DNA from 2 places in the Agrococcus sp. GW821-FHT14H11 genome. Region 2 is predicted to be linked to the other one. Evidence: predicted binding sites of a transcription regulator. Region 2 holds the regulator's gene; the other holds the start of a gene.
What was found. The regulator LexA, encoded in region 2, represses DNA repair genes until DNA is damaged. The targets are predictions, from matches to a motif close to TCGAACANNTGTTCGA.
Positions count from the first base shown of each region.

Region 1: the regulator LexA is predicted to act here: its motif matches at 6,287-6,302, upstream of imuA' (DnaE2-dependent mutagenesis accessory factor ImuA').

Region 1 covers NZ_JBXAPA010000001.1:137,411-152,137, forward strand. Annotated here, with positions in the region: partial or broken gene AC1RNL_RS00700 (hypothetical protein) at 1-606, opposite strand, end outside; gene AC1RNL_RS00705 (hypothetical protein) at 693-1,601, opposite strand; gene AC1RNL_RS00710 (energy-coupling factor transporter transmembrane component T family protein) at 1,718-2,464, opposite strand; gene AC1RNL_RS00715 (ABC transporter ATP-binding protein) at 2,461-4,155, opposite strand; gene AC1RNL_RS00720 (ECF transporter S component) at 4,148-4,768, opposite strand; gene AC1RNL_RS00725 (YkoF family thiamine/hydroxymethylpyrimidine-binding protein) at 4,758-5,408, opposite strand; TPP riboswitch at 5,455-5,562, opposite strand; gene imuA' (DnaE2-dependent mutagenesis accessory factor ImuA') at 5,608-6,276, opposite strand; gene AC1RNL_RS00735 (1-phosphofructokinase family hexose kinase) at 6,399-7,367, shown strand; gene AC1RNL_RS00740 (GNAT family N-acetyltransferase) at 7,427-7,873, shown strand; gene AC1RNL_RS00745 (alpha-amylase family glycosyl hydrolase) at 7,896-9,353, shown strand; gene AC1RNL_RS00750 (ABC transporter ATP-binding protein) at 9,744-11,552, opposite strand; gene AC1RNL_RS00755 (ABC transporter ATP-binding protein) at 11,549-13,429, opposite strand; gene AC1RNL_RS00760 (P-loop NTPase family protein) at 13,857-14,405, opposite strand; gene purH (bifunctional phosphoribosylaminoimidazolecarboxamide formyltransferase/IMP cyclohydrolase) at 14,431-14,727, opposite strand, start outside.
Region 2 covers NZ_JBXAPA010000013.1:28,443-43,169, reverse strand. Annotated here, with positions in the region: gene pheS (phenylalanine--tRNA ligase subunit alpha) at 1-569, opposite strand, end outside; gene AC1RNL_RS12820 (amino acid ABC transporter permease) at 605-1,516, opposite strand; gene AC1RNL_RS12815 (amino acid ABC transporter permease) at 1,513-2,160, opposite strand; gene AC1RNL_RS12810 (glutamate ABC transporter substrate-binding protein) at 2,234-3,157, opposite strand; gene AC1RNL_RS12805 (amino acid ABC transporter ATP-binding protein) at 3,188-3,925, opposite strand; gene AC1RNL_RS12800 (TrmH family RNA methyltransferase) at 3,989-4,801, opposite strand; gene rplT (50S ribosomal protein L20) at 4,803-5,189, opposite strand; gene rpmI (50S ribosomal protein L35) at 5,226-5,420, opposite strand; gene infC (translation initiation factor IF-3) at 5,430-6,545, opposite strand; gene AC1RNL_RS12780 (DUF1844 domain-containing protein) at 6,767-7,126, shown strand; gene AC1RNL_RS12775 (SseB family protein) at 7,139-7,981, opposite strand; gene priA (bifunctional 1-(5-phosphoribosyl)-5-((5-phosphoribosylamino)methylideneamino)imidazole-4-carboxamide isomerase/phosphoribosylanthranilate isomerase PriA) at 7,986-8,735, opposite strand; gene hisH (imidazole glycerol phosphate synthase subunit HisH) at 8,804-9,451, opposite strand; gene hisB (imidazoleglycerol-phosphate dehydratase HisB) at 9,448-10,056, opposite strand; gene AC1RNL_RS12755 (histidinol-phosphate transaminase) at 10,058-11,137, opposite strand; gene AC1RNL_RS12750 (hypothetical protein) at 11,176-11,526, opposite strand; gene lexA (transcriptional repressor LexA) at 11,761-12,384, shown strand; gene hflX (GTPase HflX) at 12,413-13,939, opposite strand; gene AC1RNL_RS12735 (class I SAM-dependent methyltransferase) at 13,967-14,572, shown strand; gene dapF (diaminopimelate epimerase) at 14,556-14,727, opposite strand, start outside.

The DNA.
Region 1 (14,727 bases), on a different contig from region 2:
CGCCTCGACCGCCGGCACCGAAGCACCGTCGACCGTCGCATCCGTCTCGGCGTCCGTGGTCGTCGCCGCAGCGTCGACCAGCACGGCATCGACCGCGCCATCAGCCGTGGTGTCCGCCACCGCCTCCACCGTGGCGTCCACCGTGGCATCCGCTGTCGCGTCCACCACCGCACCCGCCGTCGTGTCGACCGCATCCACCGTGGCACCCGCCGTCGTGTCGACCGCATCCACCGTGGCATCCACCGTGGCATCCGCCGTGGCGTCCACCGTGGCGTCCACCGTGGCATCCGCCGTGGTATCCGCTGTCGCGTCCACCACCGCATCCGCCGTCGTGTCGACCGCATCCGCCGTGGCATCCACCGTGGCGTCCACCGTGGCATCCACCGTGGCGTCCACCGTGGCATCCGCCGTGGCATCCGCTGTCGCGTCCACCACCGCATCCGCCGTCGTGTCCGCCACCGAATCGGTCACGGTCACGACCGCGACCTGGTCTCCGACGCCGACTGTCGCGTCGGCCTCGACGGCACTGGCTACGCCAGTGCCAGCGGCCCAGAGGCCGCCCGCGAGCGCTGTCGTCCACAGCGCTCGCATGATGAGCTTGTTCATCGCTCAGCCCTTCCATTGATTGAGTCGATCTGCCGCCCCGCTCCGGGACGGCCGCGTGCCGCGCGCATGGCGCGGCCGGGGATCGCTCAATCAGGGCTCGCGGCGAGCTCCTCCACGAGTGATGCGGGGACGCGGTCGTGCTCGACCGCGCCGGCGCTCCCGCCCGGCAGCTCGGGCTCGGAGCGGGCATCGAGGGTCGCCGGCGGCTGCCCGGCGGCGCCGCCGCCCGCGCCGGAGGGCGCGAGCGCCGGGGGACCAGGATCCGGACCGGCATCCGGCGACAGATCGACGAGCAGCTCCGACGCCGGCAGCCCAGGCACGGCAGCCCCGGACGACGGCGACCAGCGGACCGCTCCCGATGCGGCGACGACGGATGCGTCGCCGGCCGCGGTCCGGAGCACGAGTCCGGTGACCGCAGGCTCCGGAGCGCTGGGCTCCGCGGCTGCGGATGTCGGGACGGCGATCGTGGATCGCTCCTGGAGCAGCGCATCGGCGACCGGCACGGCATCGACCGCCGGATCGATGCCCTCGGCGATGGACTCGAGCGCGGACGCGACGACCTCGACGGCGTCTCCGCCGAGCGATGCGACCGGTTCCGTCACCGACGCGAGTGGATCCGGCAACGCCGGCACGACCTCAGCCACAGCAGCCGGCACGGCCTCAGCCACAGCAGCCGGCACGACCTCGGCAGCGACCGCTACGGTCTCGACGAGCTCCGCTGCAGGAGCGGCGGGCTCGGGTGCCGGCAGCCCGGCCGGCTCGACCACCGTGATCGCGGCCGCGAGTCCGACGTCGGGATCGGGCGAGAGGGGGATCGCTGCGCCGACAGCGCTGCCGGCTGCGCCCGCACCACCGTCGACGCCGTCCTCGGCGGCGCTCGCAGCAGCACCGCCCACCAGGAGCGAGATCGCAATGGTGCCGATCGACGCCGCCCCGGTGGCGACGGCCAGGCGCAGCAGGCGGCGGCCGCCTGCACGTGCGCCCGACTCGGCCATGCGTGCCTCCGATGCTGGGATCTCCGGGCTCTACCGTGCAGACGGTACTCCCGATGTGCCGCGCATTCCGCGATTCCCAGGACCTTGCCAGGCGCACCTCGCCGCCGAGGCACCGCTCACACCAGCTCGTCTCCAGCCAGCACGGCCGCGGCGAGGAGCACCGCGACGATCACGAGCACGGCGTCGCGCGACCCGAGGCGAGCAGGGCGCCAGGCGGTGCGAGGGCCGTCCCGGAGCCCGCGCGACTCGAGCGCGAGGGCGACGCGCTCGGCGGATCGGATCGCGGCGACGAGGAGCCCGAACGCCTGCCGCGCGAACCCCACGATGCCGCGACGGGGCGTGCCGTCTGCGCGCAGCGGCGCGCGGACCGCGTGCGCAGCGCTGATCGTCGACCACGTGCGCGGCATCCCGGCGAGCATCCGCTGCCCCGCGAGCAGCGCGAACGCGTAGCGCGGGCTCAGCCGAGCGTGCGCCACGAGGCTCGTCATCAGCTCCCTCGGGGGAGTGCTCGCCAGGAAGCCGACCGCGAGTGCGCCGATGACGAGGCCCCGGAGCGCGAGCGCCGCACCGACCGACAGGCCCTCGACCGTGACGCGCAGCGGCGCGTCGGGCAGCAGCGGCTCGCCGGGGCGCGCGAGCGCGTTGATCACGACGAGGCCGAGCCCGAAGAGCGCGAAGGGCGCCTGCGCGAGCGCGAGCGTGCCCCAGCCCACCCGTGCCGCGGCGCGCACGGCGACGAGCACGAGCGCGTGGAGCGCGAGCAGCGGCAGCGGCTCGAACACGAGCTGCAGTGCGACCGAGGCGGCGAAGAGCACGCCCGCCTTCACGGTCGGGTCGCAGCCCGAGAGCCAGGAGTCCTTCACCGCGGCGCCTCCGCAGCAGCGGCCATGGACGCCTGCATCGCCCGGTCGTCGAGCGCGCGGAGCGCCCGCTGCAGGTGGGCCGGGTGCCGCACCGCAGTCGCCAGCCGCCGCAGCGATCGGGACGGTCGCATGCCGGCGGCGGCGAGCAGCGCAGGATCGCGCAGCAGGGCCAACGGCTCGACGTCGGCCGCGAGCCGCCCGTGGGCGATGACGAGGACGCGGTCGGCGTACCCGGCGACGGCCCGTAGATCGTGGCTGGAGAAGAGGACGGCGCGGCGGCCGGCCGCTTCGCGCAGCGCCCGCAGCGCCTCGATCGTGCCGCGGCGGTCGAGGCCGAACGTCGGCTCGTCGGCGAGCAGCAGCTGCCGCTCGTGCACGAGCATCGCCGCGAGGCTCAAGCGCCGCTGCTGACCGCCGGAGAGCCGGTGGGGGTCGCGATCGGCATGCTCGGCGAGCCCGAAGCGCGCGAGCATCGCCTCGACGCGCCCCTGCGCACCAGGGCCGAGGCCGTGCGCGATCTCGGCGCGCACGGTCCGGGCTGCGAACTGGTGCTCGGGATGCTGGAAGACCAGGCCCGCGCGCGCTCCCTCCACCGTGCCCGCCCGGGGCCGTGCGATGCCGGCGAGGCACGTGAGCAGCGTCGACTTGCCGCTGCCGTTCGCGCCGACGAGCGCAGCGGTCTCGCCGGTGCGCAGGTCGAGGTCGATCCCCTCGAGCACCGGCGGACGCCGGGCGGAGCGGCGCGCGAAGGGATCGCGCGGGGCGACAGCGAGTCCGCGGGCGCGCAGCACGGGAGCCGCGGCGGGCGGCGGCGCGGCCGAGGCCGCAGCGGCGTCCGACAGCGCGAGCGCGATCGCCCGGCCCTCGACCGCGTCCGCCCCCTCGGCGGCGTCGGCGTCGAGCAGCGCGCGCAGCTCGAGCTCGAGCGGCAGCCAGCACCCCTCGGCGAGCAGCCGCCGCAGCAGCGGCGCGCCCATCTCGCGGGGCGGCCCGTCGTGCAGCACGCGCCCGGAGCGGCTGAGCACGAGCCAGCGCGGCGGCAGCGCGACCAGCCCCTCGTCGCCCGCGAGCTCGTCGAGGCGGTGCTCGACGAGCACGTGCGCGGCCCCGGTGCGGGTGCGCAGCTCGGCGATCGCGGCCCGCACCGCGCGCACGCCGTCGCCGTCGAGCATCGACGTCGGCTCGTCCAGCAGCAGCAGCGGCGGATCCGCCGCCGTCGCAGCCGCGAGCGCGACCAGCTGCAGCTCGCCGCCGGAGAGCTCCGTCGTGCGGCGCGCCCGCAGGCCGCTCGCGCGGACCCGCTCGAGGGCGGCGGCGACCGCGGGCTCGATGCGATCGCGTGGCACGGCGAGGTTCTCGAGCGGGAAGGCCACCTCGTCCTCGACGTCGGGCATGCACACGCCGCTCTCAGGGTCCTGCGCGAGCACGCCCACCGCATCCGCGAGCGACGCCATCCCATGGACGCCCACCTCGCGCCCGGCGACGGCGACGCGGCCGGTCGTCCGGGCCGGCACCGCGTGCGGCACGGCGCCGTGCAGCATGCGCAGCAGCGTCGACTTGCCCGAGCCGGACGGCCCGACCACGAGCAGCGACTCCCCCCGCTCGACGACGAGGTCGATGGGACCGACCCCGTCGCCGCTCGGGAAGACCGCCTCGAGCGCGCTCGCGACGAGCAGCGGCTCCTCAGCCACGCCGCCGCACGGGCGCGGCCTCGGCCGTCTCGCGGACGATCGGGAATGCATCCAGCACCCCCGTGCGCCGCAGCGCGTCGACGATCAGCTTGGCGAGGATGCCGCCGAGCACGATCCCCGAGACCAGCTGGATGCCCAGGCGCAGCAGCAGGATGTCCTGCTCCCACCACGCGAACCGGAACGCCGAGTAGACGAACACCAGGCCCGCCCCGGCGAGCCCGGAGAGCGCGAAGGTCAGCCAGCCGAACCTGCGATAGCGCCCGAGCGCGAAGGGCAGCTCGCTGCCCGCGCCCTGCAGCAGCGCGGCGATGAGCAGCAGCGGCCCGACGGGCGAGCCGAGGAAGACCACCTCGATGACGGAGGCGATCACCTCGGCGATGATGCCGACGAACGGGCGGCGGATGATCGCGACGGCGATCGGCGCGACGAGCAGCCAACCGCCCAGCAGGAAGTGCTGGGCGAGATCGCCCGCCGGCCCCATCGCGATCGACAGCGCGGTCCACGCCTGCACGAGCGCCCAGTAGAGGAAGCCGAAGACGGCCCCGAGCATCACCATCAGCACGATGTCGCGCATCGCCAGCCGGGGGCGGGCGGCGCGCGGCTCAGCCGACACGGGCGTGGCTCGGGCTGTTGACCGAGATCGTGAGGTGGCTCGTGACGTGCTGCACGCTGCGACCGACCACGACCCATCCGGCGAGCGCCGTGGCGATGACGTCGCCGAGGTCGCCCTCGAGCCGCGTGACGAAGTGCTCCGACGCCCGGTACGTGCCGTTCGACTTCGCGAGCTCGATGGCGGCGAGGATGTCTCGCATGTGATCGGCCTCCTGCGCGCCGGCGGTGTCGGCGAGCGGGTAGAGCGCCCACTCGGCGGCCGCGAACCGGCCGGTGCGGCGGCCCTCGGGCACGACGACCGCGCGCGGGCCGGCACCCCCGGGCAGCTCGCACACGGCTTCGCCGGGGCAGCCGCGCGAGAGGTGGATGGTGATGGATGCGTGCAGGCCGGTGGCCGCGACCGTCTCGGCGAGGCCGGTGAGCGCGCGCAGGAGCTGCGGCTCCGACCCGCCGAGGTAGGTGCTCACGTCCCCGGTCTGCACCGTGAGGCCGGTGGTGTCGGTGCGGCGGAGCGCGTCGAGGACGACCTCGACGAAGCGGTCCGACATCACCGCGACGGTGACGCGGGCGCCGACGCCGAACCGCAGCGGATCCTCCCGCAGCTCCTCCGGCGCGAGCGCTCGCTGGGCTGTGTCGGTCATGGTTCCCCTCCCGGGCGATCATCAGCTCGGGAGGACGCCCCGCTCGACGGGGCTGCTGATCGCTCCCTGCGCTGGCATGATCCAGATCAGGTTCGACGGTCGGAGTTGGAGTACTCCCTCTCAGCCCGCTGTACGGACTCCCGTGCTCGGGACGAGCGTACAGGGCACCGGATGCCGTGTCGACGCCGGACGCCCCGGCTCACGCGGCCGGCTGCTCCTCGGCCGCCGGGCCGCCGATGGGGATGCGCGCGAGCCGCGGCGCTCCGCCCGACGACGCCTCGACGAGCAGGCTGCCCCCGGCGATCCTGCCGTCGCCGTCGGCGAGCCCCTCCCACTCGGCGCACAACGACCGCACGACGGTCGCGGCGTTGGGCCACGGGCCGGCGACCAGCAGCGTCGCGGACGCCTGGCGCAGCCGCGCCGCGATGCGGGCGGCGTCGGTGTGGGTCACGCGCCCGGGCGAGGCGGCGAGCACGACCGGCATCGCCTCGGCGAGGCTCGCGACCACGTCGAGCCAGGCCCGGCCGGGATGCGGCACGAGCGCGATGCGCTCGATCGGCACGCCCAGGTCGCGGGCGGCCTCGACGCCCAGGTCGGGCATCCCCACAATCGCGCCCCACGCGCCGGCCGGCATCGCCGCGCCCAGGCAGGCGAGGGCGAGGCTGCGCGACTCGATGCTGTGCGCGGCGCCTGGCCGGAGCGCGCGCACGACCTCCGCGAGCCCCACCGCGGCCGGCTCGACCGGGGCGGGCTCGACCTGCAGGGAGCCCGCCTGCTGCATGCCGCGCAGCCGCTCGCGCAGCGCCTCGACCGTCGCCGTGCGGTCCTCCCCCGTGCGGCGCTCGAGCCTCGTCGATGCCATCCCCATCCCTCCATTCTCGAACACACGTTCGAACGGGTCAACCGGCGGCGGCGTGTCGACGATCGGCCCCGCGTGGGATGATCGAGCCACCCCGCCCGCTGCGGGGGCGACCGCGACGAGGAGGCCAGATGGCGACCGACGCCGATGCCCGAAGCGTCGCACCGACCGCTGACTCGGCCCCTCGCGGCCCGATCCTCTGCGTCACCACGAACCCCGCGATCGACATCACCTACACGATCGACGAGCTGCGCCCGGGCGTCAGCCATCGCGTGCCCACCGGCCTCGCCCGCGCCGGCGGCAAGGGCGTCAACGTCGCGCGCGTGCTGCACCAGCAGCACGAGGACGCCATGGTCATCGCCCCGATCGGCGGCCCGGTGCAGGCGATCTTCGTGCACGACCTCGACCGCTCGGGCATCCGCCACCGGCTCGTCGAGGTCGACGCGCCCACCCGCCGCACCACCGCGATCGTCACGCCCGCCGGCACCACCAACCTCAACGAGACGGGCGAGGCGGTCGACGCGCGCGGCTGGGAGCAGCTGCTCGACATCCTGCGCGAGGAGGCGCCCGGCGCCCGCGCGATCGCCTCCTCCGGCTCGCTGCCGCCCGAGACCCCCGCGCACCTGTGCGCGAGCATCGTCGAGATCGCCGTCGCTGCCGGCACGCCCGTGATCGTCGACGTCGGCGGCGAGCAGCTGCGCCACGCGGTCGCCGCGGGCGCCACGGCCGTCAAGCCCAACCGGCACGAGCTCTTCGACGCCATGGGCGGCGCCGACCCGCTCGACGCCGCCCGCCGCCTCGCCGCCCTCGGCACCGGCACCGTCTTCGCGTCGCTCGACGTCGAGGGGATGCTCGCGGTGCTGCCCGACGGACGGGCCTGGCACGCGCGCATCCACCAGGTGCTCGACGGCAACCCGACCGGCGCGGGCGACGCCGCCGTCGCCGCGCTCGCGCAGGCGATCCCCGAGGGCGCGACCCTCGAGGAGCAGCTGGCGCGGGCCACCGCGTGGTCGGCCGCGGCCGTGCTGGCAGCCCAGGCGGGCACGATCGCCGACCCGCGCGAGCTCGCTCGGCACATCCGCATCACGCCCATCGGCTGACGCCGAACGTTCATCCCCAGGCCCCTGGGCATCCGTGGGCGCGCTGGTACGGTGTGCGCATGGAGAACCTGCGCCTCGAAGAGCTGAACGCGGCCAACATCGTCGCCGCCAACGGCATGACGCTCAAGCGGGGCCAGGAGGCCTTCCTCGCCGGCAACGCGCGGCTCGAGGAGTTCGTCAACACGCAGAGCGCCTGGCAGCGCGTGATCTTCGACGGCGACGACCCGGTCGCGTTCGTGATGGCGAACTTCGACCCCGAGGTCGACCGCGAGGAGTACCGCTCGAGCATCCTGCGCATGTACGTCGCAGGCGACGCGCAGCGCAGGGGCGTCGGCAGCTTCACCGTCGACCAGGTGTGCGAGGAGGCGCGCCGGCTCGGCTTCGACAGCGTCTACGCCGTCTGGGAGGAGGGCGACCTCGGCCCCGGCAAGTTCTTCGAGGCCGTCGGCTTCGAGGTGATCGGCGAGAACGAGTACGGCGAGGCCATCGGCCGCAAGAGCCTCTGACGCGCCGAGCTCCGAGCCTGCCGTGCCAGCGGGTCGCACCGCGCGCCGCCTGACGGCAGCCGTCGCCACCGCCGCCGTCCTCGCGGTCGCCGGCTGCGCATCCGCCGCCCCCGAGCGCCGCGACACGGGGCTCGCGATGTTCCAGTGGACGTGGGACGCGATCGCCGCCGAGTGCCCCGCGCTCGGCGAGGCGGGCGTCGCCTGGGTGCTGACGTCGCCGCCGCAGGAGCACGTCGACGGCGCGACCGCCGGCCTCGCGGGTGCCGACGGCTCCGAGTGGTGGTGGTCGTACCAGCCGGTCTCGTACGCCGTCGAGTCGCGGCTCGGCACGCGCGACGAGTTCGCCGCGATGACCGCCGCCTGCGCCGAGGCTGGCGTCGACGTCTACGCGGATGCGGTGGTCAACCACATGGCGGGCGTCGAGTCGGGCAGGGGCTGGGCGGGCACCGACTTCACCCACTACGCGTATCCCGGGCTCTACGCGCCCGACGACTTCCACGACTGCGACCGCACGCCGGACGACGACATCGACGCGTACCGCGAGCCGTTCGTGATCCAGCACTGCGAGCTCGAGAACCTCGCCGACCTCGCGACCGAGTCCGAGCGGGTGCGCGCGACCATCGGCGCCTACCTCGACGACCTGCTCGCGCTCGGCGTGACGGGCTTCCGCATCGACGCGGCGAAGCACATCGACCCCGACGACGTCGCCGCGATCGTGGCGGCGCTCCCCGAGGGCACACCCGTCATCAGCGAGGTGATCCGCGGCACGGGCGAGCCGGTGCAGCCCGAGCAGTACACGGCCTCCTCGACCGTGTGGGAGTTCGGATGGGCCGACCGGGTCGGCGCGTTCGTGCGCTCGGGTGCCGCGCGGGCGCTCGCCGACCTCTCCCCCGAGGCCTACGGGCTGCTCGACGAGCAGGCGCGCACCTTCGTCGCGAACCACGACACCGAGCGCAACGGCTCGACGCTCGCCTACCGCGACGGCGGCGCGTTCGCGGCGGCGACCGCGGTGATGCTCGCGAGCGACTACGGCCCGCCGACGCTCTACTCGGGCTACGCCTTCAGCGACCGCGACGCGGGGCCCGCGCTCGAGGCCGACGGCTCGGTGACGGATGCGTCGTGCACGGGCGACGAGACCGCCGACACCGAGTGGGCCGACGGCGCGTGGGTGTGCCAGCACCGCTGGCCCGGCACGCTGGAGCTCGTCGCGTGGCGCACGCGGGTCGTGGATGCGCCGGTGACAGCGACCGAGCCCATGGGCAGCGTGCTGGCGCAGCTGCGCGGCGAGACCGGGGCGTTCGCCGTGCAGCTCGACGACGAGCCGACGACCGTCGAGGTTCCGGTCGAGCTGCCCGACGGCCGCTACTGCGACGTCGTGGTGCCCGACTGCGCATCCGTCGTCGAGGTCGTCGACGGTGTCGCAGCCCTCGAGCTGGGCCCGTGGCAGGCGGTCGCGCTCGACCGCTTCACGCGGCCGTAACCCTCCGGCCGCCGCTGGTCGAGGAGCCGGCCGCCGCCCCCTCCGCTGGTCGAGGAGCCCGCGGCCGCAGGCCGCGGGCGTCTCGAGACCACCCCGCGTCCGCCCCTCCGCTGGTCGAGGAGTCCGCGGCCGCAGGCCGCGGGCGTCTCGAGACCACCCCGCGTCCGCCCCCTCCGCTGGTCGAGGAGTCCGCGGCCGCAGGCCGCGGGCGTCTCGAGACCACCCCGCGTCCGCCTCTTCCGCTGGTCGAGGAGTCCGCGGCCGCAGGCCGCGGGCGTCTCGAGACCACCCCGCATCCTGCAGCAGCGGGGTGGTCTCGACTCGCCGGCCTCCGGCCGGCGGCTCGACCAGCGACGGGAGGCCGGCGGCTCGACCGGCGACGGGCGCTAGCTAGACCAGCGACTCCCGCCACGCGCGGTGCAGCGACGCGAACTTGCCGCCCGCCTCGATCAGCTCGTCGGGCGAGCCGTCCTCGATGATGCGGCCGTGCTCCATGACGAGCACCCGGTCGGCGATCGCGACCGTCGACAGGCGGTGCGCGATGATGATCGCCGTGCGGTCGGCGAGCAGGGTCGTGAGGCCCTCCTGCACGAGCCGCTCCGAGGGGATGTCGAGCGAGGCGGTCGCCTCGTCGAGGATGAGCACCCGCGGGTCGGCGAGGAACGCGCGCGCGAACGACAGCAGCTGCCGCTGCCCCGCGCTCACGCGCCCGCCGCGCTTGTTGACGTCGGTGTCGTAGCCGTCGGGCAGCGCCTCGATGAACTCGTGCGCGCCCACCGCGCGGGCGGCCGCCTCGATCTCGTCGTCGCTCGCGCCCGGCTTCCCGAGCGCGATGTTGTCGGCGACCGTGCCCGAGAACAGGTAGGCCTCCTGCGTGACCATCACGACCGCGCGCCGCAGGTCGTCGTTCGACAGCTGGCGCAGGTCGACGCCGTCGAGCTTGACGCTGCCCGCCGTCGGGTCGTAGAACCGCGAGACGAGCTTCGCGAGCGTCGACTTGCCGGCGCCGGTGGTGCCGACGAGCGCGATCGTCTGGCCGGACGGGATGTGCAGGTCGAAGTCGGGCAGCACGACCTTGCCGCTGCCGTACGAGAACTCGACGCGGTCGAAGTCGATCTGGCCTCGCGAGGCGGGCAGCGCCTTCGCGGCGACCGGCTCCTTGACCGTCGGCTCCTCCTCGAGCACGCCCGAGATCTTCTCGAGCGCGGCCGAGGCCGACTGGTAGCCGTTGAAGAACATGCCGATGCCCTGGATGGGCTGGAAGAAGTTGCGGGCGTAGAGCGCGATCGCGAGCAGCGCGCCGATCTGCAGCGACCCATCCACGACCCGCAGGCCGCCGACGAGCACGAGCGTGGCGACGGTGATCGCGCCGATCGCCATGATGCCCGGCTCGTAGATGCCGAAGATGTTGATGGTGCGGAAGTTCGCGTCGCGGTAGTCGTCGACCCGCTCGTCGAAGTCGCGCTGGTTGGCGGGCTCCTTGCGGAACGCCTTCACGGCGCGGATGCCGGTCATCGTCTCGACGAAGTGCACGATCATGCGCGCGCTCGTCGTGCGCGTCTCGCGAAACAGCACCGTCGAGCGCACCTGGAACCAGCGCGTGAGGATGATCGCCGGGATGAGCGCGATGCCGATGATGAGGCCCGACAGCGGGTCGAGGATCGCCATCGCGATGCCCGTGAACGACATGAACAGCACGCCGCGCACGAGCTCGTTGAGGCCCTGGTCGAGCAGGTCGCGGATCGACTCCAGGTCGCTCGTCTGGCGCGCGATGATGCGGCCCGACGTGTAGGACTCGTGGAACTCGAGGCTCAGGCGCTGCGCGTGGTCGAAGAGCCGGCGGCGCAGCTCGAACAGCACCGTCTGGCTGATGCGCGCGATGCTCACCGTGTAGACGTACATGAGCACGCCGCCGAGGATCGCCGCGACGATGTAGGCGAGCGTCGCAGCCCACAGCGGCATCCAGTCGGCGCGCTCGACGATCGCCGGCAGGCCGTGGTCGATGCCGTACGCGATGAGCATGGGCCCGGCGATGTTCGCGGCGACCGCGATCACCACCAGGATCATCGTCACGACGACGCGGCCGATGTGCGGCCGCAGCAGCGCGCCGAGCAGCTTCCGCGAGCGCGCTCGGATGGCCTTCGACTCGGCCTTCGTGTAGTCGGTGCGGTCCTCGCCCGCGACGCCCTGGACGGTCATCGGGACACCTCCTCGGTCTGTGCGTCGAGACCGTCGAGGTCGTCGAGGTCGACGCGCTGCATCGAGCCGGTGATGGCCTCGATGCTGGTCCTGTCGCGCTCGGCCTCCTCGAGGCTCGAGATCACGTAGCGGTAGTGCTCGCTGCGCGCGAGCAGCTCGGAGTGGGTGCCGACGTCGTCGATCCGGCCGTCGCGCATGAGCGCCACCCGGTCGGCGAGCTGCACCGTGCTCGGGCGGTGCGCGACGATCAGCGCCGTCGTGCGCTCGAGCACGTGCCGCAGCGCGGCCTCGACCTGCGCCTCCGTCTCGACGTCGAGCGCCGAGAGCGGGTCGTCGAGCACGAGCACCGCGGGGTCGGCGGCGACCGCGCGGGCGAGCGCGAGGCGCTGCCGCTGGCCGCCGGAGAGCGAGAGGCCCTCCTCGCCGATCTGCGTGTCGAGGCCGTCCGGCAGGTCGCGCGCGAAGTCGGCCTGCGCGATCGCGAGCGCGCGGTCGAGGGCCTCCTCCGACGCATCCGGGGCGCCCATGAGCACGTTCTCGCGCACCGAGGCCGAGAAGAGCGTGGCGTCCTCGAAGGCCATCGCGACGTGCGTGCGCAGCTCCTGGAGCGACAGGTCGCGCACGTCGACGCCGTCGAGCAGCACGCGGCCGCCAGTGACGTCGTAGAGGCGCGCGGGCAGCGCCGTGAGCGTCGTCTTGCCGGAGCCGGTGACGCCGATGAGCGCCATCGTCTCGCCCGGCTCGAGCACGAGGCTCGCGCCGTCGACGAGGTCGCGCTCGTGCGGCTGCGCGTCCTGGTAGCGGAAGTGCACGTCGTCGAACACGAGCCGCCCCTTCGGCGCCGGGATCGTCGTCGGCCGCTCGGGGTCGACGATCGTGTTCTCGGCGTCGAGGATCTCGTGGAAGCGGCGCGAGGCGTTCGACGCGTCGATGAGGAACGCGAAGAGGAACCCGATCGACTCGATCGGCCAGTTCAGCACCATCGCGACCGCGAAGAACGCGAAGAGCGTGCCGACGGAGATCTGGTCGCTCGCGGCCAGCCAGACGCCCAGGAAGAGGCAGACGGCGTACGAGATGTACGGCACGATCGTCAGCCACATCCACAGGTACCCGTCCATGCGGGCCTTGTCGATCTCGGTCTCGCGCAGCGTCGACGCCTGGTCGGTGAAGCCCTCGAGCGCGTGGCGGCCGCGGCCGAAGGCCTTCAGCACGCGGATGCCGTGGATCGACTGCTCGACCGTCGTGGCGAGGTCGCCCGCCTGGTCCTGCGCGGCGCGCGAGACGACGAAGTAGCGGCGCTCGAAGCGCAGCGCCACGAACACGACCGGCGCCGAGAGCACGACGAAGACGGAGGCGAGCAGCGGGCTCCAGAAGAACAGGATGACGATGCCCACGACGAGCGTGATCGCGTTCACGACCAGCAGCGGCGCGCCGAAGGCGCTGAAGCGGCGGATCATGCCGAGGTCCTGCACGGCGCGGCTGAGCAGCTGGCCCGACTGCCAGCGGTCGTGGAAGGCGACCGGCAGCGCCTGCAGCTTCGCGTAGAGGGTGCGGCGCATCGACGCCTCGACCTGCGTCGACGGCAGCGTCACGAGGAACCGGCGCATGTAGACGAAGAAGGCCTCGCCGAGCGCGAGCGCGAGGATCGCGATCGCGACGGGCCAGACGGCCGCGGAGTCGCGCTCGGCGAGCGGGCCGTCGACGAGCGCGCGCATCGCGATCGGGGTGGCGAGGCTCAGCAGCGCCGAGACGAGCGCGGCGGCGGTGCCCCAGAGCAGCCGCGGCAGCACCGGGCGCAGGAACGGCAGCAGGCGCGCGAGCGCAGGCAGGTGCCCGGCGACCTTGGTGGGAGTGGGATCGGGAGGCGTCGAGGACATGGGAGGGGATCCTTCGAGGTCGCCGACGTCGTGCATCGGCGATGGTGCGGTGCGACGGGTGGGTCGCGATGGTGGTGCTGCATCGATCGTCGGCGGTGCCGCCGACACGACGGGGCGAGCGGTGCTCGCGGCGGGCGGGAGGCCCTGCTCGCTACCGGCGTCCGGCGGGGACGAGGCGGACGCGGAGGGCACGGCCGGCAGCGATCGGGGCGGTCGTCGTCGTGCTCATGGCATCCTCCAGGTCAGCCGCTCCCTGGTGGCGCGGACAGCCTTCGATTGTAAGCAGGCTCACAGCGCCGCGTCCAGCCCCCATCGGCGTTTCCCGATCACTTTCTCGAGCAGTCCTCACCGCGGTTCCCGACCCGATCGACCCGGCACGACCCGGTGCACCGGGTCGTCCGGGGTGGAACGGGTCGGCGAAGCCGGCTCAGCCGAGTTGCGCGAGCAGCGCGTCGGCCTCCGCGGGCCGGCGCAGCAGCAGCACCGGCGGCGCCGACGCATCCGCGTGCCATCGGCGCATCCGCTCGCGCTTCGAGCGCCACGAGCGGAAGTGCCACACGATGATCGAGTCGCGCGCGAGGGCGAGGCGCAGGGTCTCGACGTTGCCGTTGCAGACGAGCTCGCCCGTGCGGATGCGGCGGGCCGTGCGGCGGATGAGCCGCGCCAGCGAGACGTGCCGGGGGTAGTCGAGCGCGACGATCGCGTCGACGCGCTCGAGCGCGACCGCGTTGTGCGGGCCGTAGACGGAGTCGAAGACGTACGCCTCGCGCTCGAGCAGCGGCAGCACGCGCCGGTCGCGCTCCTCCTGCGACGGCTCCCGCCAGCCCGGATCCCAGCACAGGTCGTCGACGAGCGTGACGGGGAGCCCGAGCCGCTCGCCGAGCCGCGTCGCCATGGTCGACTTGCCCGACCCGGTCGCGCCGAAGCACAGCAGGCGACGCGCCCGCCGCACGTCGTCGATGGTCCCGGCGCTCACCCGGAGACCCTACACAGCCGCCCGGTCAATGCGCGAAGTGGCGCTCCCCCGTGAAGTACATCGTGATGCCGGCGGCGTTCGCGGCCGCGATGACCTCCTCGTCGCGCACCGACCCGCCCGGCTGCACGACCGCGGTCACGCCGGCGTCGAGCAGGATCTGCAGGCCGTCGGCGAACGGGAAGAAGGCGTCCGACGCGGCGACCGAGCCCGCGGCCCGCTCCCCCGCGCGCGTCACCGCGAGGCGGCACGAGTCGACCCGGTTGACCTGGCCCATGCCGACGCCGACGGAGGCGCCGCCCGAGGCGAGCAGGATCGCGTTCGA
Region 2 (14,727 bases):
GAGCGCGCCTGCACGGGGCTCGTCTGGGTGCGCAGCACCATGTGGCGGTCTGCGGGCGCGACGTAGAAGGTGTCGGACTCGCTGCGCGCGGGGTGGTCGGGGTCGACGTTGAGCGCGTCGAAGTTGTACCACTCGTGCTCGAGCTCGGGGCCCTCCGCGACCTCCCAGCCCATGCCGACGAAGACATCGCTCATCTCGTCCATGAGCATCGTCAGCGGGTGGCGGCCACCGGCGGTGCGGATGCGCGGCAGCGCGGTGACGTCGACGCGCTCGGCCTCGAGCTGGGCGGCCTCCTCGGCCGCCGCGAGCTCCTGCTGGCGGGCGGCGATCGCCTCGGCGACGCGGCCGCGACCGGCGCCGATCGTCTGGCCGGCGGCCTTGCGCTGCTCTGGCGCGATGTCGCGCAGGCTCGCGTTGAGGCCGGCGAGCTCGGAGCCCTGCCCGTTGTGGGCGGCCTTCGCGGCCTGCAGGTCGGCGGTCGTCTGCGCGGCCTCGATCGCGGCGAGCGCCGCGGCCACCGCGGCGTCGACGCGCGCGCCGAGGTCGGCGTTCTCGTCAGGGGTTGGCACCCGACGATCCTACCGAGCGGGGCGGGCCCGCCTGCTCAGGTGAGGTCGGTCGGATCCTGGTCCGGCTGCTGCCGCTGCTGCCGGATGGCCCGCGTCGAGACGGGGATGCTCGTGGTCGGCGTGCCGTCCGGGCGCTTGCCCTTCGTGCGCGGCCGCGACGCCCACGCGGCGGTGCGGTGCGCGAGCCAGGTGAGCGAGAGGTTGAGCGCCAGGTAGATCGCCAGCAGCACGAACGTGGTCGACAGCGCGTACTGTCCCGCGCCGTAGAACTCCGCCAGGTCGCGGCCGATGGTGATGAGCTCGGGGCTCGAGACGATGTAGCCGAGCGCCGTGTCCTTCAGCAGCACCACGAGCTGGGCGATGATGACCGGCAGCATGATGCGGATCGCCTGCGGCAGCTCGATGAGCGCGAGCGTGCGCAGCGGGCTCAGCCCGATCGCCAGCCCGCTCTCGCGCTGGCCCTTGGGCAGGGCCGCGACGCCTGTGCGGATCGCCTCGCCGATGATCGCGCCGTTGTAGACGATGAGCGCGATGATGACGGAGATCATCGGGCCCATCCGCATGGCCAGCAGCACGAAGAGGATCATCAGCAGCACCGGCATGCCGCGGAAGAACTCGAGCACGATCGTGACGGGGATGCGCACCCAACGGCTGCGGGCGCTGCGGCCGACGGCGAAGACGAGGCCGAGCGCGATCGCCCCGACCGAGGCGATCGCCGCGGTGATGAGGGTGGTCTGGAGGCCGAAGAGCAGGCCGCGAGCGCCCGTCCAGTAGGCCGGCTCGAGGAAGATGTCCCAGCGGTCGGCGTAGAAGGTGCCGCCGAGCCACAGCTGGTAGACCGCCCAGCCGATGACCGCGGCGAACACGACCGCGAAGACGACCGAGAGCATGCGGGAGAAGCGCCGCGCCTTCGGGCCGGGCTCGTCGTACAGGACGCTGGCGCTCATCGGACCACCCTCCACTTGCGCTCGAGCCAGTCGGCGAGCTGCCCGAGCGGCACGGTGATGAGCAGGTAGCTCAGGGCGATGCCGAGGAAGATCTCGAGGGTCTGGTCGCCGTTGGTGTTCGACAGGCGCTGCGCGACCGAGGTGAGCACGAAGATGAAGAAGCCCATCGCGACCGAGGTGTTCTTCGTGAGCGCGATGATCACGTTGATGATCGGCGGGACGACGGAGCGGATGGCCTGCGGCAGCACGACCTCGGTCATGGTCTGCCGGAAGCCGAGGCCGATGGAGCGCGCGGCCTCCGCCTGCCCGAAGGCGACGGAGTTGATGCCGCTGCGCACCGCCTCGGCGAAGAACGCGGTCGTGTAGAACGCGAGCGCGATGACGCCGGAGAGGAAGAAGTCGAGCGTCACGCCCACGCGCGGCAGCACGAAGAACACGAAGAAGAACACCAGCGTCAGCGGGGTGTTGCGCGCGAGCTCGGTGTAGACCGCCGCCGCCACGCGCAGTGCCGCCACTGGCGACACGCGCATGCCGGCGATGATGGCGCCGGCGGGCAGGCCGATGGCGGTGGTCACGAGCACGAGCAGCAGCGTGCTGCGCATGCCGTCCCACCACAGCGGTCCGTTCGAGAGCAGGGCTTCCATGCGTCTCCGTCAGTCTCGACGAGGCGGGGCCCGCGTCGCGGGCCCCGCCCGTCAGGGTCGGTTCGGCCGGGTATCAGTACCGGTCGACGGCCGGAGGCTCGGGCGTCGGGAGCACTGCGCCCGCCGTCTGCTCCCAGAGCGACTCGTAGCGACCGTCCTCGAAGGCGGCCTCCAGCGTGTCGTTGATGAAGGCGCGGAACTCGTCGTCGCCCTTCGCCAGGCCGATGCCGTACGGCTCCTCCGTGAAGGTCTCGCCGTCGGCGACGAGCTCGAACTCACCGGCGTTCTGGTCGACGAAGCCGCCCAGGATCACGTTGTCGGTCGTGACCGCGACGACCTGCCCGTTGCGCAGCGGGTCGAGGCAGTTCGAGTAGACGTCGGTCGCGACGAGCTCGGCGCCGTACTCCTCGACGATGGTCGCTGCGGGCGTGGAGCCCTCGACCGAGCACACCGGCTGGCCCTCGACGTCCTCCGGGCCCGTGATGCCCTCGGGGTTGCCCGCCTGCACCATGAGCGCCTGTCCGGCCATGAAGTACGGCCCGGCGAAGTCGATGATCTCCTTGCGGGTGTCGTTGATCGTGTACGTCGCGACGACGATGTCGACCTGGCCCTGCTCGATGAAGGGCTCGCGGTTCGCCGATACGGTCTCGGTCCACTCGATGCTCTCGAACGGGATGCCGAGCTCGGCCGCGATGAGCGAGCCGATGGCGACGTCGAAGCCGACGGGAGCGCCGTCCGGGCCGACGAGGCCGAACAGCGGCTGGTCGAACTTCGTGCCGATCGTGATGGAGCCCGCCTCGGCGAGCTCGGCCATCGTGGTGCCCTCCTCGAACTCGGGCGACTCGACGACCTCGAGGCCGTAGGGGTGCTCGCTGGTGGCGCCGGTCTCGCCGGGCTCCTCGGGCTCGCCGGTGGACGACGTGCCCGCGGGGCCGCCGCAGGCGGTGAGCGCGAATACCGACAGCGCTGCCGCGCCGATCATGAGCTTGCTGCGCATGGTGCTGCTCCTTCTGTGGGGTGGTTCGGGTCAGTGGCTGAGGATCTTGGACAGGAAGTCCTTGGCCCGCTCGGTGCGCGGGTTCGAGAAGAACTCCTCCGGAGTGGTGTCCTCCATCACCCGCCCGTCGGCCATGAACAGCACGCGGTCGGCCGCCTTGCGGGCGAAGCCCATCTCGTGCGTGACCGTGATCATCGTCATGCCGCCGTGCGCGAGCTCGACCATCACGTCGAGCACCTCGTTGATCATCTCGGGGTCGAGCGCGCTCGTGGGCTCGTCGAAGAGCATGAGCTTCGGCTCCATCGCGAGCGAGCGGGCGATCGCGACGCGCTGCTGCTGACCGCCCGAGAGCTGCGCCGGCATCTTGTGCGCCTGGTTCGCGATGCCGACGCGCTCGAGCAGCGCCATCGCGTGCTCCTCGGCCTCCTTGCGCTTCTTGCCGCGCACCTTCATGGGGCCGAGCGTCACGTTCTCGAGGATCGACTTGTGGGCGAAGAGGTTGAACGACTGGAAGACCATGCCGACGTCGGCGCGCAGCTGCGCGAGCTCCTTGCCCTCGGCGGGCAGCGGCACGCCGTCGATGCGGATCTCGCCGTCGTCGATGGTCTCGAGGCGGTTGATCGCGCGGCAGAAGGTCGACTTGCCGGAGCCGGAGGGGCCGATGACGACCACGACCTGGCCCTTGGGGATGGCGACGTCGATGTCGTTCAGCACGTGCAGGTCGCCGTAGTGCTTGTTGACGTGATCGAGCTCGACGAGGGGCTGCATGCGCTCATCAAAGCATGACCTATGGCCCCGCTGCGGCCGCTCGTTCGGATCGAAACGAAACGGTTACACGTCGCGCTGCGCGAAGGCGCTCTGGTAGAGGCAGACGGATGCCGCCGTGGCCAGGTTGAGCGACTCGGCGCGCCCGTAGACGGGCAGCCTGGCCGCGCGGTCGGCGAGCGCGAGGGTCGCGGCGTCGAGGCCGCGCGCCTCGTTGCCGAACAGCCACGCGGTGGGCCGCGCGAGCACGCCTTCGGCGCGCAGCGCCGTGAGGTCCTCGCCCGACACGTCGGCGGCGAGCACGCTGAGGCCGGCCGCAGCGGCGGCCTCGACCGCGTCGATCGTGGCGGCGCCGACGGCGATGTCGACGTGGAAGAGCGAGCCCGTCGTCGAGCGCACGACCTTGGGCGCGTAGGGGTCGACGGAGTTGGCGGTGACGATGACGGCGGATGCGCCGGCCGCGTCGGCCGCGCGGAGGATCGTGCCGAGGTTGCCGGGGTCGCGCACCTCGTGGAGGATCGCGACGAGCGGGTGCTCGGCGGCAGCGGCGCGCGCGATGGCGTCCTCGAGCCGGACGGGGGCCTGCCTCGCGACCGCGACGATGCCCTGCGGATGCACGGTGTCGGCGATGGCGGCGAGCGCGCGCTCGGAGGCGGCGGTCACCGGCGCGTGCTGCGCGGCGCGGTCGATGAGGTCGGCGTGGCGCTCGCGCGCCGCGTCGGTGACGAAGACGTCGACGAGCTGCGCGGGCTGCCAGCGCACCGCCTCGTCGAGCGCCGCGGGGCCCTCCAACAGGAACAGCCCGGTCGATGACCGGGCTGCTCGCTGCTGGAGTCTCGCAGCCTCTCGCACGCGGGGCGCGCGGGGGCTGTCGAGCATGTCAGGCCGCGTTCTGCGGAGCCGACGTGTCGGTCGGCAGGGCCGCCTTGGCGGCCTCGACCAGCGCCGTGAAGGTGGCGGGCTCGTGCACGGCGAGCTCGGCCAGCATGCGGCGGTCGACCTCGATGCCCGCGAGGCCGAGGCCCTGGATCAGGCGGTTGTACGTGAGGCCGTTCTGACGGGCAGCGGCGTTGATGCGCTGGATCCACAGGCGGCGGAACTCGCCCTTCTTCGCCTTGCGGTCGCGGAAGGCGTAGACGTGCGAGTGGAGCAGCTGCTCCTTGGCCTTGCGGTACAGGCGCGAGCGCTGCCCGCGGTAGCCGGCTGCCTGCTCGAGGATGACGCGACGCTTCTTGTGGGCGTTGACCGCCCTCTTGACACGTGCCATGAGTGTGTTCCCTCTATCTCTTCGTCGTCGCGCGCGTCAGCGGGCGAGCAGCTTCTTGATGATCTTGGCGTCGGCGGGCGCGACGACCTTGTCCTTGTTGAGGCGGCGCGTCTGGACCGACGACTTCACCTCGAGGTTGTGGCGCATGCCGGCCTGCTGCTTGCGGATCTTGCCGGTGCCGGTGATCTTGAAGCGCTTCTTCGCACCGGAGTGCGTCTTCTGCTTGGGCATTCTTGTCTCCTACTCGGATGCTGGCTTGCTCGCGGGCGAGCCTGCGGGCTTGGCCTTGGGCGCAGCGGGCTTCGCGGACCCCGGCGCAGCGGGCTTGCCCGCGGGCTTCGGCGTCGCGGGCGTCGCGGCGGGCTTGGCGGCTGCGGGTGCAGCGGGGGCGGCTGCGGCGGATGCGGCAGCGGGCTTGGGCGCGGACGCCGGCCGGGGCGCCTGGGCGGGCGTCGGCTGGACGGTGCGCGGCGCCTGGCGGGGACGCGAGTCGCTGCGCGGCTCGGACGAGCGCGAGTCGGAGCGCGGCTCCGAGCTGCGCTCGGACGAGCGGGGCGGGCGCGCGTCGGAGCCGCGGCTGTCGGAGGACGGGCGCGACGAGCCGGCCGGGCGCGACGTGGTCGACGGGCGCGACGTGGCCGGGCGCGGCGAGCGGGTGAGCTCGGTGTCGCCGTTCGTCGAGCTGCCCGCGGGCAGCGTCGGGCGAGCGGGGCGCGACGCCTCGACCTCGGCCTGGCGTGCCGCCTGCCGCTCGGCCTCGGCGCGGCGCTTCTCCTGGTCGGCCTTGCGCTGCGCGGTGCGCGTCGCGTTCAGCTCGGCCTTGGCGTCCGACTTCGAGCGCATGGGGCCGACGATCATCACCATGTTGCGACCGTCGATGGTCGGCGACGACTCGACCGCGCCGTACTCCTGGATGTCCTCCGCGAAGCGCTGCAGCAACTTGACGCCCATCTCGGGGCGCGACTGCTCGCGGCCGCGGAAGAGGATCATCGCCTTGACCTTGTCGCCCGCCTCCAGGAACCCCTGTGCACGCTTGCGCTTCGTCTCGTAGTCGTGATCGTCGATCTTCAGGCGGAACCGGACCTCCTTGAGGACGGTGTTCGCCTGGTTGCGACGGGCCTCCTTGGCCTTCTGCGCCTGCTCGTACTTGAACTTGCCGTAGTCCATGATCTTGACGACGGGCGGGCGCGAGTTCGGCGCGACCTCGACGAGGTCGAGGTCTGCCTCACGGGCAAGACGAAGGGCATCCTCGACCCGGACGACGCCGACCTGCTCGCCGGCAGGGCCGACCAGTCGGACTTCGGGGACGCGGATGCGCTCGTTGGTGCGGGGATCGCTGATCGCGGGCTCCTTCACGTTGCTGTGCTGTGTGCTGGTGCACGGCGAACGAGGAGCCAGAGCGCGGGATCGACCTGCGTGGCTCAGCACCGCGGTGCCCGCCTCACGACGCGCTGCCCGGTGCTGCTGACCCGATAGCCTGGAACGGCTGCGGGTGGGATTGCTCCTCTTTCACCTCCGGGCGGAAGCCCGAAACCTGCAGAACTCTACCAGACACCGGCCTCCAGGAGAAGAGCGCGATGACTGACCCGATCGAGCACGACCACCGCGACGACGCGCTGACCGAGGCGCGCGACATCGCCGACGTCCCGGCGGTCGAGCTGATCAACACCGTCGCGATCCACCTGCTGAGCGCCGCCGCGGTGAAGGTCGGCCTCGCCGACGACCCCGAGCAGCAGCTCGACCTCGACGAGGCGCGCAAGCTCATCAACGCGCTCGCCGGCCTCGTCACCGCGGCCGCGCCCGAGGTGGGCGGCATCCACGCCGCACCCCTGCGCGACGGCCTGCGGTCGGTGCAGCTCGCGTTCCGCGAGGCGAGCCCGATGCCCGACGCCCCCGGCAAGGGCCCGGGCGAGAAGTTCACCGGGCCCGTCTCCTAGTCGGAGGGCTGCCTAGCGGGCGGCCTCCCGCTCGGCGCGCGTGACGGCGAGCACCGCCGGCGCACGCAGCGGCAGCCGCGCCGCGCCCCCGTCCCAGCGGTGCACGCGCACGGCCACGCTGTCGATGCGCTCGCGCACGAGCTCGGCCTCGGCGAGCGCCGCCGCTGCGCGCTGCACCTGCTCGGCGGCGTCGGGCGCCGCGTCGACGAGCGCGTGCACCTCGAGATCGGCGCCCGCGAGCGTGCTGCGCGGGTCCCCCGTCGCGAGCACGACGGCCTGCACCGCGGGCTGGGCGAGCATCGCGTCGACGACGGCCCCCTGCACGGCCGGGTCCTCGACGCCCCACGTCCAGGGCGCATCCGTCAGCAGCGCCTCGAGCATCGTGCGGGTGAGCACGAGCTCGGTCGCGGCCCCCGGGTCGACGACGATGCGGCCGGGCCCGTCGAGCGCCGCCGCGGCGGCGCGGTCGGTGGCGGTCGGCACGGGGCGGGCGGCGGCGTTCCAGCCGCGCATGCCGTCGACCGACGAGAACATGGGCAGGATGGGCCGTCCGTCGGGCCCGAGGACGGTCACGATCGAGAGCTCCTGCGTCTTGTCGACGGTGCGGCCCCGCTCGTCGACGCCGGTCTCCCCCGCCGCCGCGAGCAGCGGCACGAGCAGCCGCGCGCCGCGCAGCGCGTCCACGACGGCCGAGCGGCCGCCGCTGCCGTCGGCGAGCGCGCGCACCGCGTCGACGAAGCCCGCGGGCGCGGAGCCGTCGTCGTGCGCGTAGGCCGTGTCGTGGTGGTCGAAGGAGCGACCCTCCCACGGCCGGCCCGCCGAGTCGGCCGCGCGGCGCGGCTGCCCGTCGGCCACCGGCCTACTGGCCGGCGACGTCGAGCGCGGCGGCGAGCGTGAACGCGCCGGCGTAGAGCGCCTTGCCCACGATGGCGCCCTCGACGCCGTACGGCACGAGCTCGCGGAGCGCGGCGATGTCGTCGAGGCTCGCGACGCCGCCGGAGGCGACGATCGGCTTCTGCGTGCGCTCGGCGACCTGGCGCAGCAGCGTGAGGTTCGGGCCCTGGAGGGTGCCGTCCTTCGTCACGTCGGTGACCACGTAGCGGCTGCAGCCTGCGGCCTCGAGGCGCGCCAGCACATCCCACAGGTCGCCGCCGTCCTGCGTCCAGCCGCGGGCGGCGAGCGTCGTGCCGCGCACGTCGAGGCCCACCGCGATCTGGTCGCCGTACTCGGCGATGACGGAGGCCGTCCACTCGGGGTTCTCGAGCGCCGCGGTGCCGAGGTTGATGCGCTTCACGCCGGTGGCGAGCGCCGACTCGAGCGAGGCCTCGTCGCGGATGCCGCCCGAGAGCTCGACCTGCACACGACCCTTGCTGGCCTTGATCACCTTCTTGATGACGGCGCGGTTGTCGCCGCGCCCGAAGGCGGCGTCGAGGTCGACGAGGTGGATCCACTCGGCACCCTGCTGCACCCAGTCCTCGGCGGCGTCGACGGGGCTGCCGAACGAGGTCTCGGTGCCGGCCTTGCCCTGCGTGAGCCGCACGGCCTTGCCGCCCGCCACGTCGATCGCGGGCAGCAGCTGCAGCTTGGGCGACTGGTTGAAGTCGGTCATGGGGATGGGGATGCCTTCCGGTGTCGGGGCCACGGCGATGCTACTGCCGCCGCTCGGCGGCGGCCAGCTCAGAGGCCGCGCACCCAGTTGCCGAGCAGGCGGATGCCCGCCTCGCCCGACTTCTCGGGGTGGAACTGCGTGGCGGAGAGGGGGCCGTTCTCGACGGCGGCGATGAACCGCTCGCCGTGCTCGGCCCACGTCACCCGCGGGGGGCGGATGCGCGGGTGCGGGTCGATGTGCCACTCGGTGGCGGCGTAGGTGTGCACGAAGTAGAAGCGCTCGTCGCGCACGCCCTCGAAGAGCACGGAGTCCTCGGGCGCCTCGACCTGCGCCCAGCCCATGTGGGGCAGGATGTCGGCGCGGAGCCTCCGCACGGTGCCCGGCCACTCGTCGAGGCCCGCGGTCGTGCCGCCGCCCTCCTCGCCGCTCGAGAACAGCACCTGCATGCCGACGCAGATGCCGAGCACGGGGCGCGAGCCGGCGAGGCGCCGGCCGATGAGCTCGCCGCCGCGGATCGCCTGGATGCCGGCCATGCAGGCGGCCATCGAGCCGACGCCGGGGACGACGAGGCCGTCGGCCTCCATGACCGCGGTGCGGTCGGCCGTGAGCGTGACGTCGGCGCCGGCCGCCTCGAGGGCCTTCGCCGCCGAGTGCACGTTGCCGAGGCCGTAGTCGAGCAGCGCGACGCGCGGCCGGGCGAGCGGGGAGCGCGTCACAGCGCGCCCTTCGTCGAGGGCACGCCGGTGACGCGCGGGTCGGGCTCGACCGCCACGCGCATCGCGCGGGCGAGCGCCTTGAACTCGGCCTCGGCGATGTGGTGCGGGTCGCGGCCCGCGAGCACCTCGACGTGCGCCGTGATGCGGGAGTTCAGGGTGATCGCCTCGAGCACGTGCCGCACGAGCGAGCCGGTGAAGTGCCCGCCGATGCGGTGCAGCTCGAAGCCCGCGGGCTCGCCGGAGTGCACGAGGAACGGTCGGCCGGAGAGGTCGACGACGGCGCGCGCGAGCGCCTCGTCGAGCGGCACGGTCGCGTCGCCGTAGCGGCGCACCCCGGCCTTGTCGCCCAGGGCCTCGGCGAGCGCGAGGCCGAGCGAGATGGCGGTGTCCTCGACCGTGTGGTGCGCGTCGATGTCGGTGTCGCCGCTCGCCTCGACCTGCAGGTCGATGAGCGAGTGCTTCGCGAAGGCCGTCAGCATGTGGTCGTAGAACGGCACCGTCGTCGAGATCGACGAGGCGCCGGTGCCGTCGAGGTCGAGCGAGAGGCGGATGCTCGACTCGCTCGTCGTGCGCTCGATGGATGCGGTGCGGGCCATGGCCTCGATCCTATTCCGCGCGCAGCGCTGCCATCGCCGACAGCAGCGCGCTCGTCTCGGCGGCGGTGCCGGCGGTGATGCGGAGGGTGTGCGGCAGCCCGACGTCGCGCACGAGGATGCCCCGCTCGAGCAGCGCCTCGAACGTAGCCCGCGGATCGTCGATGCCGCCCACCAGCACGAAGTTCGCGTCGGACGGGTAGGGGCGGTAGCCGAGCGCCGTGAGCTCGTCGACGATGCGGTCGCGCTGCGTGCGCAGCTCGTCGACGCGCGAGAGCATCGCGTCGCTGTGGCGCAGTGCCGCGACGGCCGCCGCCTGCGTGAGCGCCGACAGGTGGTAGGGCAGCCGCACCAGCCGCAGCGCGTCGATCACCGCGGGATCGGCGGCGAGGTAGCCCACGCGGATGCCGGCGAAGGCGAAGGCCTTGCTCATCGTGCGCGAGACGAGCAGCCGGGGGTGCCGCTCCAGGAGCGTCAGCGCCGTGCGGCTGCGGTCGTGGGCGAACTCGGCGTAGGCCTCGTCGACCAGCACGATGCCGCGCGCGGCCTCGGCGGCTGCCTCGACCGTCTCGAGGTCGATGGCGGTGCCGGTGGGGTTGTTGGGCGAGCAGAGGAACACCACGTCGGGATCGTGCTCGGCGATCGCCTCCCGCACCGCCTGCGGCGTGAGCGTGAAGTCGTCGGCACGGGGCACGGGCACCCAGCGCATGCCGACGCCCTGCGCGAGCAGCGGGTACATCGAGTAGGTGGGCGTGAACGACAGCAGGGAGCGCCCCGGGCCGCCGAATGCCTGGAGCACGTGCTGCAGCACCTCGTTGGAGCCGTTGCCGGCCCAGATCTGCGCGGGCTGGAGGCCGTGGCCGAGGTAGCCGGCGAAGGCCGCGCGCAGCGCGTCGAACTCGCGATCGGGGTAGCGGTTGGCGTCGGGCAGGGCACGGGCGATCTCCTGCACGATGTCGAGCGCCACGGCCTCCGGCACGCGGTACGCGTTCTCGTTCACGTTGAGCCGCACCGGCACGTCGAGCTGCGGCGCACCGTAGGGCGTCAGGCCGCGCAGGTCGTCGCGGATGGGCAGGTCGTCGAGGCTCGTCACCGAACCAGCCTAGGACCGGCGCGGATGCCGCTCGTGGCTCAGCCGGAGTAGTGCGCGGGGATCGCGAGCCGCTCGCCCGGCTGGATGGCTCCGGCGATGCCGTTCAGCAGCTCGATCTCGGCGACCACGTCGCGCGGGTCGGCCTCAGGCGCGACGGCCTCGGCGATCTGCCACAGCGACTGGCCCGGCATGACGGTGATGTGCTCGAACTGCGCCGTCTCGGCCGTCGACGAGGCGACGGCACCGGCGAGGGCGTCGCCGAGCACGCCGGCGCCGGCGAGCGCGCCTGCGGCGAGCACGGGCGCGGCGACGAGCAGTGCCAGGGCACGGCGGCCGCGAGCGGTCAGGCGCACGCGGGCACCCGGCGTGGTGGTGGTGATCGCAGTCATCGCAGTTCCTCTCGGTGGAGTCCGCGGCCGGTGCTCGGCCGGGAGCACCGGCCGCGAATCTCTGTTTCGAATCTATCTTCGATCCTCCGGATGCGTCAAGCCCTGTCGCGGAGTTTCTCCACGACACACTCGAACATCCGTTTGATCCGGGCGTCCTGTCGGATACGCTTTCGAACCACGAGGAGTCAATCGCGGGCCACTGACACGCGATGCACCTGAGGGAGCGGAGCGGGCATGACGAGGCAGCTGACCGAGAAGCAGCAGGCGATCCTGCAGGTCATCCAGCGGGCGGTGCGCCAGCGCGGCTACCCGCCGAGCTACCGCGAGATCGGCGACGCCGTGGGGCTCTCGTCGCTCTCGAGCGTCACCCACCAGCTCGGCCAGCTCGAGCTCGCGGGCTGCATCCGCCGCGACCCGTCCCGCCCGCGCACGATCGAGGTGCTCATCGACGACGAGGTCGACGAGACCGCGGGCAGCATCGACCAGGCCGCGTTCGTGCCCCTCGTCGGCCGCATCGCCGCAGGCGTGCCCATCACGGCCGAGCAGCACGTCGAGGACGTCTTCCCGCTCCCCCGGCAGCTCGTGGGCACCGGCGACCTCTTCATGCTGAAGGTCGTCGGCGACTCCATGATCGACGCCGCGATCTGCGACGGCGACTGGGTGGTCGTGCGCCAGCAGCAGACGGCCGAGAACGGCGACATCGTCGCCGCGATGCTCGACAGCGAGGCGACGGTCAAGGTGTTCCGCCAGCGCGACGGCCACACCTGGCTGCTGCCGCGCAACTCCGCGTTCGAGCCGATCCTCGGCGACGAGGCCGACGTGCTCGGCCGCGTGGTGGCCGTGCTCCGGTCGGTCTGACGGCCCGGGCGGCGCCCGGGCCGCCAGATCAGGCCCGGAACTCGGCCAGCTGGCCCGCCGCGGCCTCCGTCACCATCGCATCGATGCGCGTGCCCGCCTCGTCGTGCGTCTCGCGCAGCACCTCGAAGCGCTCGTGGAGGTCGGCCACGACATCGCCGCGGTCGTAGGGCACGAGCAGCGACACCGCGACCTGCGGGCGCGGCAGCAGCTCGGCGATCCGCGCGAGCAGCTCGTCGACGCCCTCGCCGGTGCGGGCCGACGCGAAGACCGCGTCGGGCTGCAGGCCGCGCAGCACGAGCCGCTCGTCGGCGGTCACGAGGTCGGCCTTGTTGAAGACGACGATCTCGGGGATCGAGCGCGCGCCCGTCTCGCCCAGCACATCGCGCACCGTCGCGATCTGCGAGGCCGGATCCGGGTGGCTCGCATCGACGACGTGCACGATGACCTCCGACTCCGCGACCTCCTCGAGCGTCGAGCGGAACGCCTCCACGAGCTGGTGCGGCAGGTTGCGCACGAAGCCCACGGTGTCGGCGATCGTGAACTCCCGGCCGTCCGGCGTGCGCGCGCGGCGCACGGTCGCGTCGAGGGTCGCGAACAGCGCGTTCTCGACCAGCACGCCGGCACCGGTGATGCGGTTGAGCAGGCTCGACTTGCCGGCGTTCGTGTAGCCGGCGATCGCCACGCCCGGCACCTCGAACCGGTCGCGGTTCGCGCGCTTCGCCTGCCGCGCCGGCGCGAAGCCCTTGATCTGCTTGCGCAGCCGCGCCATGCGCGAGTGGATGCGACGGCGGTCGAGCTCGATCTTGGTCTCACCGGGGCCGCGGGAGCCCATGCCGGCGCCCTGGCCGCCGACCTGGCCACCGGCCTGGCGCGACATGGACTCGCCCCAGCCGCGCAGGCGCGGCAGCAGGTACTCGAGCTGCGCGAGCTCGACCTGCGCCTTGCCCTCTCGACTCTTGGCGTGCTGGCTGAAGATGTCGAGGATGACGGCGGTGCGGTCGATGACCTTCACCTTGACGCAGTCCTCGAGCGCGCGCCGCTGGCTGGGCGAGAGCTCGCTGTCGGCGATGACGGTGTCGGCGCCCAGCTCTTTCACGATCGCGGCGAGCTCCTCGGCCTTGCCGCGGCCCACGTACGTGGCGGGATCGGGGTTGGGGCGGCGCTGCAGCATGCCGTCGAGCACGAGCGCGCCCGCGGTCTCGGCGAGCGCCGCGAGCTCCCGGAGGGAGTTCTCGGCGTCCTCCGCGGAGCCGGAGTAGACGCCCACGAGCACGACGTTCTCGAGGCGCAGCTGCCGGTACTCGACCTCGGTGACGTCCTCGAGCTCGGTGCGGAGGCCGTCGACGCGGCGGAGGGCCGCGCGCTCGTCGCGGTCGAGCTGGTCGCCGTCGGGGTCGACCGCGTCGTCACCCTCCTGGAGCGCCTGCGCGCGCGCGGCGAGCAGCTCGCGCTCGCCGGGGGCCGCCCAGGCCAGGATGCGCTCCGTCGCGCGCCCGTGACCCTCGGCCTCGGCGGGGCCGGGCTGGGTGGGGTCTGCCTCGTTCGGTGCTGCCATGCTTCGTCCTTCGCTACTGTCGTGTCCGTGCCGGACCACTACTTCTCACCCGATCCCGTCGCGCCCGAGGCGGTCCGGACCATCCGGGTCCCGCTCGACGGTCGCGAGCGGGAGATGGTCACGGCGACCGGTGTCTTCTCCGGCGACCGCCTCGACGTCGGCACGGCGGTGCTGCTGGATGCCGTGCCCGCGCCGCCCGAGACCGGTGAGCTGCTGGATCTCGGCTGCGGCTGGGGGCCGATCGCGGCGACGCTCGCGCTCCGCTCCCCCGCCGCCCGCGTGTGGGCGGTCGACGTCAACGCCCGAGCGCTCTCGCTCGTGGAGCGGAATGCCGAGCTGCTCAGCATATCGAACATCACCCCGGCGCTCCCCGAGCGCGTGCCGGCCGACGTGCGCTTCGACGCCATCTGGTCGAACCCGCCCATCCGCATCGGGAAGCCGCAGCTCCACGCGCTGCTGGAGACCTGGATCCCGCGGCTCGCGCCGGGGGCGACCGCGTGGCTCGTGGTGCAGAAGCACCTCGGCGCCGACTCGCTGCTGCGCTGGCTGGCCGAGCGCTTCGCCGGGTACGAGGTGGAGCGCGCGGACTCGCGGAAGACGTATCGCATCATCGCCGTCACGGCACCGGACTGAGCGTCTCTCCTCGGAAGACGATCTCCGCCGGACCGGTGAGCCACACGTGGCCGCGGTCGTCGAGCTCGACCTCGAGCCTGCCGCCCGGCACGTCGACGATCCACCGGTCGGCAGCATCGCCCGACCAGTGCCGCGTCGCCATGGCGGCGGCGACC